One region of the Pseudomonas sp. Pse1 genome, then DNA from elsewhere that is predicted to be linked to it. Evidence: predicted binding sites of a transcription regulator. Region 1 holds the regulator's gene; the other holds the start of a gene.
The links. The regulator sigma-54, encoded in region 1, starts transcription at its own class of promoters, with help from an activator protein. The targets are predictions, from matches to a motif close to ANTGGCATNNANNTTGCTNT.
Positions count from the first base shown of each region.

Region 2: the regulator sigma-54 is predicted to act here: its motif matches at 2,265-2,284, upstream of NR126_RS20925 (circularly permuted type 2 ATP-grasp protein).

Region 1 is NZ_JALJRO010000004.1:42,407-46,592, forward strand. It holds gene NR126_RS07600 (HPr family phosphocarrier protein) at 1-204, opposite strand, end outside; gene rapZ (RNase adapter RapZ) at 220-1,077, opposite strand; gene ptsN (PTS IIA-like nitrogen regulatory protein PtsN) at 1,080-1,544, opposite strand; gene hpf (ribosome hibernation-promoting factor, HPF/YfiA family) at 1,557-1,865, opposite strand; gene NR126_RS07620 (RNA polymerase factor sigma-54) at 1,974-3,467, opposite strand; gene lptB (LPS export ABC transporter ATP-binding protein) at 3,649-4,186, opposite strand, start outside.
Region 2 is NZ_JALJRO010000016.1:4,768-8,953, reverse strand. It holds gene NR126_RS20930 (alpha-E domain-containing protein) at 1-811, opposite strand, end outside; gene NR126_RS20925 (circularly permuted type 2 ATP-grasp protein) at 824-2,233, opposite strand; gene NR126_RS20920 (ribonuclease E inhibitor RraB) at 2,622-2,963, opposite strand; gene NR126_RS20915 (hypothetical protein) at 3,158-3,394, opposite strand; gene NR126_RS20910 (START domain-containing protein) at 3,514-4,119, opposite strand; gene NR126_RS20905 (YkgJ family cysteine cluster protein) at 4,161-4,186, opposite strand, start outside.

The DNA.
Region 1 (4,186 bases):
ACCTTCAGTGAACAAGTGAATCTTCGTACCTTTGCCGGCCGCGAGCATCATCATCGCCATGATGCTTTTTCCGTCGACCATCGACTCAGGCGTGCGCCCGGCTCGAATCTGGCAGGGGAATCGACCCGCTACACCTACGAATTTCGCTGAAGCACGGGCATGCAGGCCCAATTTGTTGATGATTTCAATTTCCAGAGCAGGCATCGCGGTGTGAATCCTTTAGCTAAGGTCGCGGTGGCGAACCTGGACGTTCTTCAGGGTTTTTTGCAGGATCTGCCCCAGGCGTTCGGTCAGGTACACGGAGCGGTGATGTCCGCCGGTGCAGCCGATCGCAATGGTGACGTAGGCCCGGTTACTGGCAGCAAATCGCGGCAGCCATTTGAGCAGGTAGCTGGAGATGTCTACAAACATTTCCTCGACATCCGGCTGCGCGGCCAGATAGTCGGCAACCGGTTGGTCCAGGCCTGACTGTGCCCGCAGATCCGGAATCCAGTAGGGGTTCGGCAGGCAGCGCACGTCGAACACCAGGTCGGCATCGACCGGCATGCCGCGCTTGAAGCCGAACGACTCCACCAGAAACGCCGTACCGGGCTCCGGCTGATTGAGCAGGCGCAGCTTGATGGTATCGCGCAACTGGTACAGGTTGAGATTGGTGGTGTTGAGCTTGAGGTCGGCGAGGTCGGCAATAGGCCCCAGCAGGGTGGTCTCATCTTCGATGGCTTCGGCCAGCGAGCGATTGGAGCTGCTTAACGGGTGCCGCCGACGTGTCTCGGAGAAGCGCTTGAGCAGGGTTTCTTCGTCGGCGTCGAGGTACAGCACATCACACTGGATGTGGCGGCTACGTACTTCATCCAGCAATTCCGGGAAACGGGTCAAATGACTGGGCAGGTTGCGCGCGTCGATGGAGACCGCGACCAGTGGCTGGCTCAGTTCATTGTGAATCAGTGCGCGTTCGGCCAACTCCGGCAACAGGCCTGCCGGAAGGTTGTCGATGCAGTAATAGCCGTTGTCTTCGAGGACATTGAGGGCCGTACTTTTGCCGGAGCCGGAGCGTCCGCTGACAATAATCAGGCGCATCATCAGTGACCGTTCTGCTCGTCCAGGACAACCTGGTACAAGTCTTGATTGCTGCTGGCGTTGCGCAGGCGATCACGCACTTCCTTACGGTCCAGCATGCTGGCGATCTGACGTAGCAGTTCAAGGTGCGCATCGGTAGCCGCTTGGGGGACCAGCAGGACGAACAGCAAGTCGACCGGAGCGCCATCGATGGCGTCGAAATCAATTGGGGCGTCGAGGTGCATCAGGGCGCTGATAGGGGATGTGCAACCCTTGAGGCGGCAGTGTGGAATGGCGATGCCGTTGCCAAAACCAGTCGAGCCGAGTTTTTCACGGGCAATCAACGCCTCGAAGACATCTTGCATCTCCAGATCCGGGACTTCCCGGGCGATCAGGTTGGCAATTTGTTCGAGGGCTTTCTTTTTACTGCCGCCCGGCACGTTCACGAGGGAACGGCCGGGGGTCAGGATGCTTTCAAGTCGGATCATGGGATGGGGGTGTTAACGACCGGTTGCGCCCTGGAGGAGGCTCTGGGTCTTTTCCTTATGCTTTTTGAGTTGACGGTCCAGCTTGTCGGTCAGCAGGTCAATGGCGGCATACATGTCGTCATGCTCGGCATTGGCAACCACTTCTCCGCCGGGGATATGCAGCGTGGCTTCGATTTTCTGCTTCAGCTTCTCGACATTCATCGTGACCTGCACGTTGGTGATCTTGTCGAAGTGCCTTTCCAGTCGGTCGAGTTTTTCGCCGATGTAGGTGCGCAGAGGTTCGGTAACTTCCAGTTGGTGTCCACTGATGTTGACTTGCATACAGCTTCTCCTTCGTTGCCAGTGCATAAGGCGGCAGGCTGTGATGCCTGCCACTGGGTGTATCCGGAACAATTCCGAACACACCCTGGAACGCGGTGGCGTGGCCCGTTACATCAAACGCTTGCGTTCGCTCGAAGGCGCGATCCCCAAGGATTCGCGGTACTTGGCGACGGTACGACGGGCCACCTGAATGCCTTGTGCCTCCAGTAAACCAGCGATTTTGCTGTCACTCAACGGCTTTTTCTGATTTTCCGCGGCAACCAGTTTTTTGATGATCGCGCGGATCGCCGTAGACGAGCATTCGCCGCCTTCGGAGGTGCTGACATGACTTGAGAAAAAGTATTTCAGCTCATAAATACCGCGCGGGGTGTGCATGAATTTCTGCGTGGTAACCCGCGAAATGGTCGATTCATGCATACCTACCGCTTCGGCGATGTCGTGCAGGACCAGGGGCTTCATCGCTTCGTCGCCGTATTCGAGGAAGCCGCGCTGGTGCTCGACGATCTGGGTGGCGACTTTCATCAAGGTTTCGTTGCGGCTCTGCAGGCTCTTGATGAACCAGCGGGCCTCCTGCAACTGGTTGCGCATGAAGGTGTTGTCGGCACTGGTGTCGGCACGGCGGACAAACCCGGCGTACTGAGGGTTGACCCGCAGGCGTGGCACAGACTCCTGGTTCAGTTCCACCAGCCAGCGCTCGTTGTCCTTGCGCACGATCACGTCCGGCACCACGTATTCGGCTTCGCTGGACTCGATCTGCGAGCCCGGACGCGGGTTGAGGCTCTGTACCAGCTCAATGACCTGGCGCAGTTCGTCTTCCTTGAGCTTCATGCGGCGCATCAGTTGGCTGTAGTCGCGGCTGCCCAGCAGGTCGATATAGTCGGTGACCAGGCGCTTGGCTTCGGCGATCCACGGGGTCTTGGCGGGCAACTGACGCAATTGCAGAAGCAAGCACTCGCCCAGGTTGCGGGCGCCGATACCGGCCGGCTCGAATTGCTGAATGCGGTGCAGGACGGCTTCGATTTCGTCCAGTTCGATGTCCAGTTCCGGATCGAAGGCTTCGAGGATCTCCTCGAGGGTTTCGTCCAGGTACCCCTGGTTGTTGATGCAGTCGATCAGGGTCACGCCGATCAGGCGATCGGTGTCGGACATCGGGGCCAGGTTCAGTTGCCAGAGCAGATGGCTTTGCAGGCTCTCACCGGCCGAAGTGCGGGTGGTGAAATCCCACTCGTCGTCATCGTTGCTCGGCAGGCTGCTGGCACTGGTCTGGTAGACGTCTTCCCAGGCGGTGTCGACCGGGAGTTCGTTGGGAATGCGCTCGTTCCACTCACCTTCCTCAAGGTTATCCACCGTGGGGGCGGTTTCCTGGTAGGAAGGTTCCTGGACGTCGGTGTTGGGTTTCTGCTCGATATTGTCGGCCATCGGGTCGGCGTTATCGAAGTCGTCGCCTTCTTCCTGGCGTTCAAGCATTGGATTGGATTCCAAGGCCTCCTGGATTTCCTGTTGCAGGTCCAGGGTCGACAATTGGAGCAGACGGATGGCCTGTTGCAGCTGCGGTGTCATCGTCAGCTGCTGGCCCATTCTCAAGACTAGCGATGGTTTCATGGCTGGGGCTTAACACCTTATTCGCCGGCGCACGTGCGCCATCCACTACAGGGCGCCGGAGCGCCTAACTTAAGCAAATTATATGCCCGAAACTGAAGTGTTTGCCTAGAGCGTCATGACAATAAAAAGATAGATAGTTTTATTGACATTACGCCCCGGCGGCGTCCAGACGCCTCGTCGCTTACAGGCGGAACTCGTGGCCCAGGTAAACCTCCTTGACCAGTTCATTGGCCAGGATGGTCTCGGCATCACCTTCGGCAATCAGCTGGCCGTCGTTGACGATATAGGCAGTTTCGCAGATATCCAGGGTCTCGCGTACGTTGTGGTCGGTGATCAGTACACCGATACCCTTGGCCTTGAGGTGATGGATGATTTGCTTGATGTCGCCCACCGAAATCGGGTCGACGCCTGCGAAAGGTTCGTCGAGCAGGATGAATTTCGGTGCGGTGGCCAATGCGCGGGCAATCTCGACGCGACGGCGCTCGCCACCGGACAGGCTCATGCCGAGGTTGTCGCGAATGTGGTTGATGTGGAACTCCTGCAGCAGGCTTTCCAGCTCCTTGCGACGGCCTGCCTTGTCGAGTTCCTTGCGGGTTTCGAGGATGGCCATGATGTTGTCGGCAACCGACAGTTTACGGAAGATCGACGCTTCTTGCGGAAGATAGCCGATGCCTGCTCGTGCACGGCCGTGCATCGGCTGATGGCTGACATCGAGGTCG
Region 2 (4,186 bases), on a different contig from region 1:
CCGCGAGGCGTTGCGCCGGCCGACCGTTGATACCGGGAAGCTGGGCGAGGATCTGATCGATCTCCTCGGTGCAGGCGCGCAACGAACGCGGCACGTCGGCCCGCAGCAACAACAGCTCGGCGACCTGACGGGCGCCCGGTGCATCGCGATAGATTTCGGTGTAAGCCTCGAATGACGACAACGCCCGCAACAAGGCGCTCCACTGGTAGTAAGCGTGAGCAGTGCCATCACTGACGGCTTCCGCCTGGTCGCCGGCCATTTCGTAGCGCGCATCCAGCAGTCTCAGGGTGTTGTCGGCGCGCTCGACGAAGGTCCCCAGACGAATGAAACGGAAGGCATCGTTGCGCATGATGGTGCCGTAGGAGGCACCGCGAAACAGGTGCGAACGCTCCTTGATCCACTCGCAAAAGCGGCTCATGCCATAGCGACCCAGGCCCTGCTCGGCAATGCCGCGTATTTCCAGCCAGGTCGCGTTGATGTTTTCCCACATGTCGGCGGTAATTCGCCCACGCACTGCATGCGCACTGGCCCGCGCCGCGCCCAGGCAGCTGTAAATGCTGGCGGGATTGGCCGCATCGAGGGCGAAGAAGTGCAGCAGGCGCTCGGCGTGCAGCGCCCCGTGGCGCTCCAGGTAATCGTCCAGTGTGCCGGTGATCAGCAAGGGCATTGCCAGTTCATGCAAGCCGTCGCCGCGGCCGTCCTGCGGCATCAGCGACAGCGAATAGCTGATGTCGAGCATCCGTGCGAGGTTTTCCGCCCGCTCCAGATAACGCGACATCCAATACAGGTCCGAAGCAGTTCTACTCAACATGGCAAGTTTCCTTCAATCCTCGACGACCCAGGTGTCCTTGGTGCCACCACCCTGTGAGGAGTTGACCACCAACGAGCCCTCACGCAGCGCGACTCGGGTCAATCCGCCAGGCACCACGCGGGTTTCACGCCCGGACAGGACGAACGGCCGCAGGTCGATATGGCGCGGCGCGATACCGTTTTCGACAAAGGTCGGGCAGGTCGACAGCGATAACGTCGGTTGGGCGATATAGGCGTGCGGCTTGGCCTTGATCCGTGCCCGAAACAGTTCGATCTCTGCGGCTGTCGCAGCGGGGCCGACCAGCATGCCGTAGCCCCCGGACCCCTGGGTTTCCTTGACCACCAACTCCGGCAGATGGGCCAGCACGTGTGACAGCTCCGATGGATTGCGACACTGCCAGGTCGGCACGTTTTGCAGGATCGGCTCTTCGTCGAGGTAGAAACGAATCATCTCGGTGACATACGGATACACCGACTTGTCATCTGCCACTCCGGTGCCGATGGCATTGGCCAGCACCACGTTACCGCTGCGATAGGACGACAGCAGCCCCGGGACCCCGAGCATTGAATCCGGATTGAAGGCCAATGGATCGAGGAAGGCATCGTCGAGGCGTCGGTAGATCACATCGACGGCCTTCGGCCCATCCGTGGTGCGCATGAAGACTTTGTCATCACGCACGAACAGATCCGCGCCCTCCACCAGTTCCACGCCCATTTCCCGGGCAAGGAAGGCGTGCTCGAAGAAAGCACTGTTGAAGCGCCCCGGGGTCAGCACCACGACGCTGGGGTCATCGATGGGGCTGGAGCTTTTCAGAGTGTCGAGCAACAGATTGGGATAATGATCGATGGGTGCAATACGCTGCGCGGCGAACAACTCCGGGAACAGGCGCATCATCATCTTGCGGTCTTCGAGCATGTAGCTGACACCGCTGGGGGTGCGCAGGTTGTCCTCGAGCACGTAGTAGGTGCCATCGCCGTCGCGTACCAGGTCGACGCCAGAGATATGCGAGTAGATATCGCGATGCAGGTCCAGACCCTGCATGGCGAGCTGGTATTGCTCGTTGGCCAGTACCTGTTCCGGGGCAATAATGCCGGCCTTGATGATCCGCTGCTCGTGGTACAGGTCGGCGAGGAACATATTCAGGGCCTTGACCCTTTGTATGCAGCCACGCTCGACGATGCGCCACTCGCTGGCGGGAATGCTGCGGGGGATGGTATCGAAAGGAATCAGGCGCTCGGTGCCCTGCTCGTCGCCGTAAAGGGTGAAGGTAATACCGGCGCGATGAAACAGCAGATCGGCCTCGCGTCGGCGTTGTGCCAACAGCTCGTCAGGCGTTTCGGCCAACCAACGGGCGAATTCCCGGTAGTGCGGACGGACCTGGCCACCCGCGTCGTACATCTCGTCAAAATAGGTGCGGATCATGCCGTACTCCTTGTCACTCGGACACTTTGCCTTCGCAAGGCCCGTGCCAGCGGCAATAACCCTTTAATTTCAATAGGTTGCTTGATGACGCCGCAAGCACCGCACCATTCCTGTGCAGTGGATGCTCCAACCTGAACGCCAACGCTCCACGGAATGGCAATGAGGATGGCTATTAGGAGCATAGCCACAGTTCATTTCACTGCTCGCCGGCGCTTGCCGATAATTGTCCTACCTCGCAGAACGCAGCTGTCCGACAGCGTTCTGCCCACCTCTCTTCCCTTTTGGCCACCTGCTCAGGTGGCTTTTTTTTGTCCGGCTTTTTCCTGCCCATACGAAAACGGCTGACCCAAGGGTCAGCCGTCGCTGCATAGTGTCGCTGTTCATGATGTTATGCGAGTTGCCCTCGTACCTCGTGCTTGACACCCCAGCCCTCGATAATCCCACCCAAAGGCTCTACCACCGCTTCAAAGTCCTGTTCAAAATCGCCGATTCCGCCATAGGTGGCGAACATCACCTTACTCAGTTCCAGATACCAGGCGCCGTCGTCACGCACACTGATCTGTGCATTCAAGGACTCACCGCGAAACTGCCCTGCCGCCCTGCGTGCCCGCTCCTCGTCGGGGAAAATGGCGTAGAACTCGATGGGATGGAACCGTGAAAAATCAAAACCGCCTTCTTTCATGCGGCGCAGCACGCTGCTGCTGATGTCTTCTTGATAGGCTGTGCTCATGAAACGTCCTCCGCAATCAGATGGATAGACTTTCCGTACTCCCTGCACCTTTCTGGCGAGTGCTGCGGCAACCCGGTTGCCGCCGGGAAACAAGCATGTAGCTGACAAGACCAGACCTTAGCGATCCATTCGCTGATCTCGAATGCAGAGTAGCCCCAAGTCAGAGCGGCTGCCAAGGCCTGAATCGGGAGGGGTCAAGGAATCGGGGTGATCGCGAGGATTTGAATGCTGTTCTGGGTTTTAAGGCTTTTGACCGTCGGTTCGGCGGTGCGACCTTCCAGGTCATTGAGATCCAGCTCGGCCGAAACCGGGAGCAGTTTGGCGCGAATCAACTGTGCAGCCTTTTCCATGTCCGGTTTTTGCTCGCAGTCAAATTGCTCGACGCTTTGCTCACCGTGATCATCAACAAAGGTGATTTGCCACTTTTGCATCGCTGCCTCCTCGGCAAAGCCCGCCAATGGGCTTACCTGTATCTCGACCGCGAAGGATCGGAAATCGTTCCCGGCGTCAGCAGCGCCGGAACGGAAAAACCCGTTCCGGCACAGGATGCTTATTTCTCGGCGCGCGCCTTCAAGGCCTTGAGGGTTTCGAACGGGGCATCGACCACGAACTTGTTGGCAACCATTGCCGGTACGCTGCCACCTGGCTCGGTGTGCACTTGATAAGTCACTTCGACCTGATCGCCCTTGGGCACGAACTTCCAGAAGCCTTTAACCTGAGTAACACGAACGAAACCTTTCTCTTCGGGAATGTACTTGGGCACGCCTTCGAGGTTGCGGGTCAGGCTGCCATCGGCGTTCTCGACGGTGGTCACGTGCAGCACCGAATCACGCGGGGTGACAGGCCACGGCGTATTGAATTGGGTGTAGGTCCAGCTCTGGTCGCCTTCATGCTTGAGCAGCTTCTGCATTTTGCACTCATGAATCCAGGTGCAGGCACCCGCCACGTCTTCCTGCAACGCGCGCAGCTTGGCGACCGTGGTCTTCATCAGGGTCACGCCCTGGTAAGACTTGTAGTCGGAGCCCGGGATTTCACTCAGGGAAATCTTGATCCCGTCTTCATTCTTGGCGACTTTCCAGTCTTCAGCCTGAGCCATGGTCGAGGCCAGCACGGCGGTCAAACCACACAACACAGCGATACGATGCAGCGAACCCATAGTCTTGTTCCTTATTGTTGAAGTTCCGTTCGTTGAACACACTACGCCGCGGTCATCTGCTCCCACC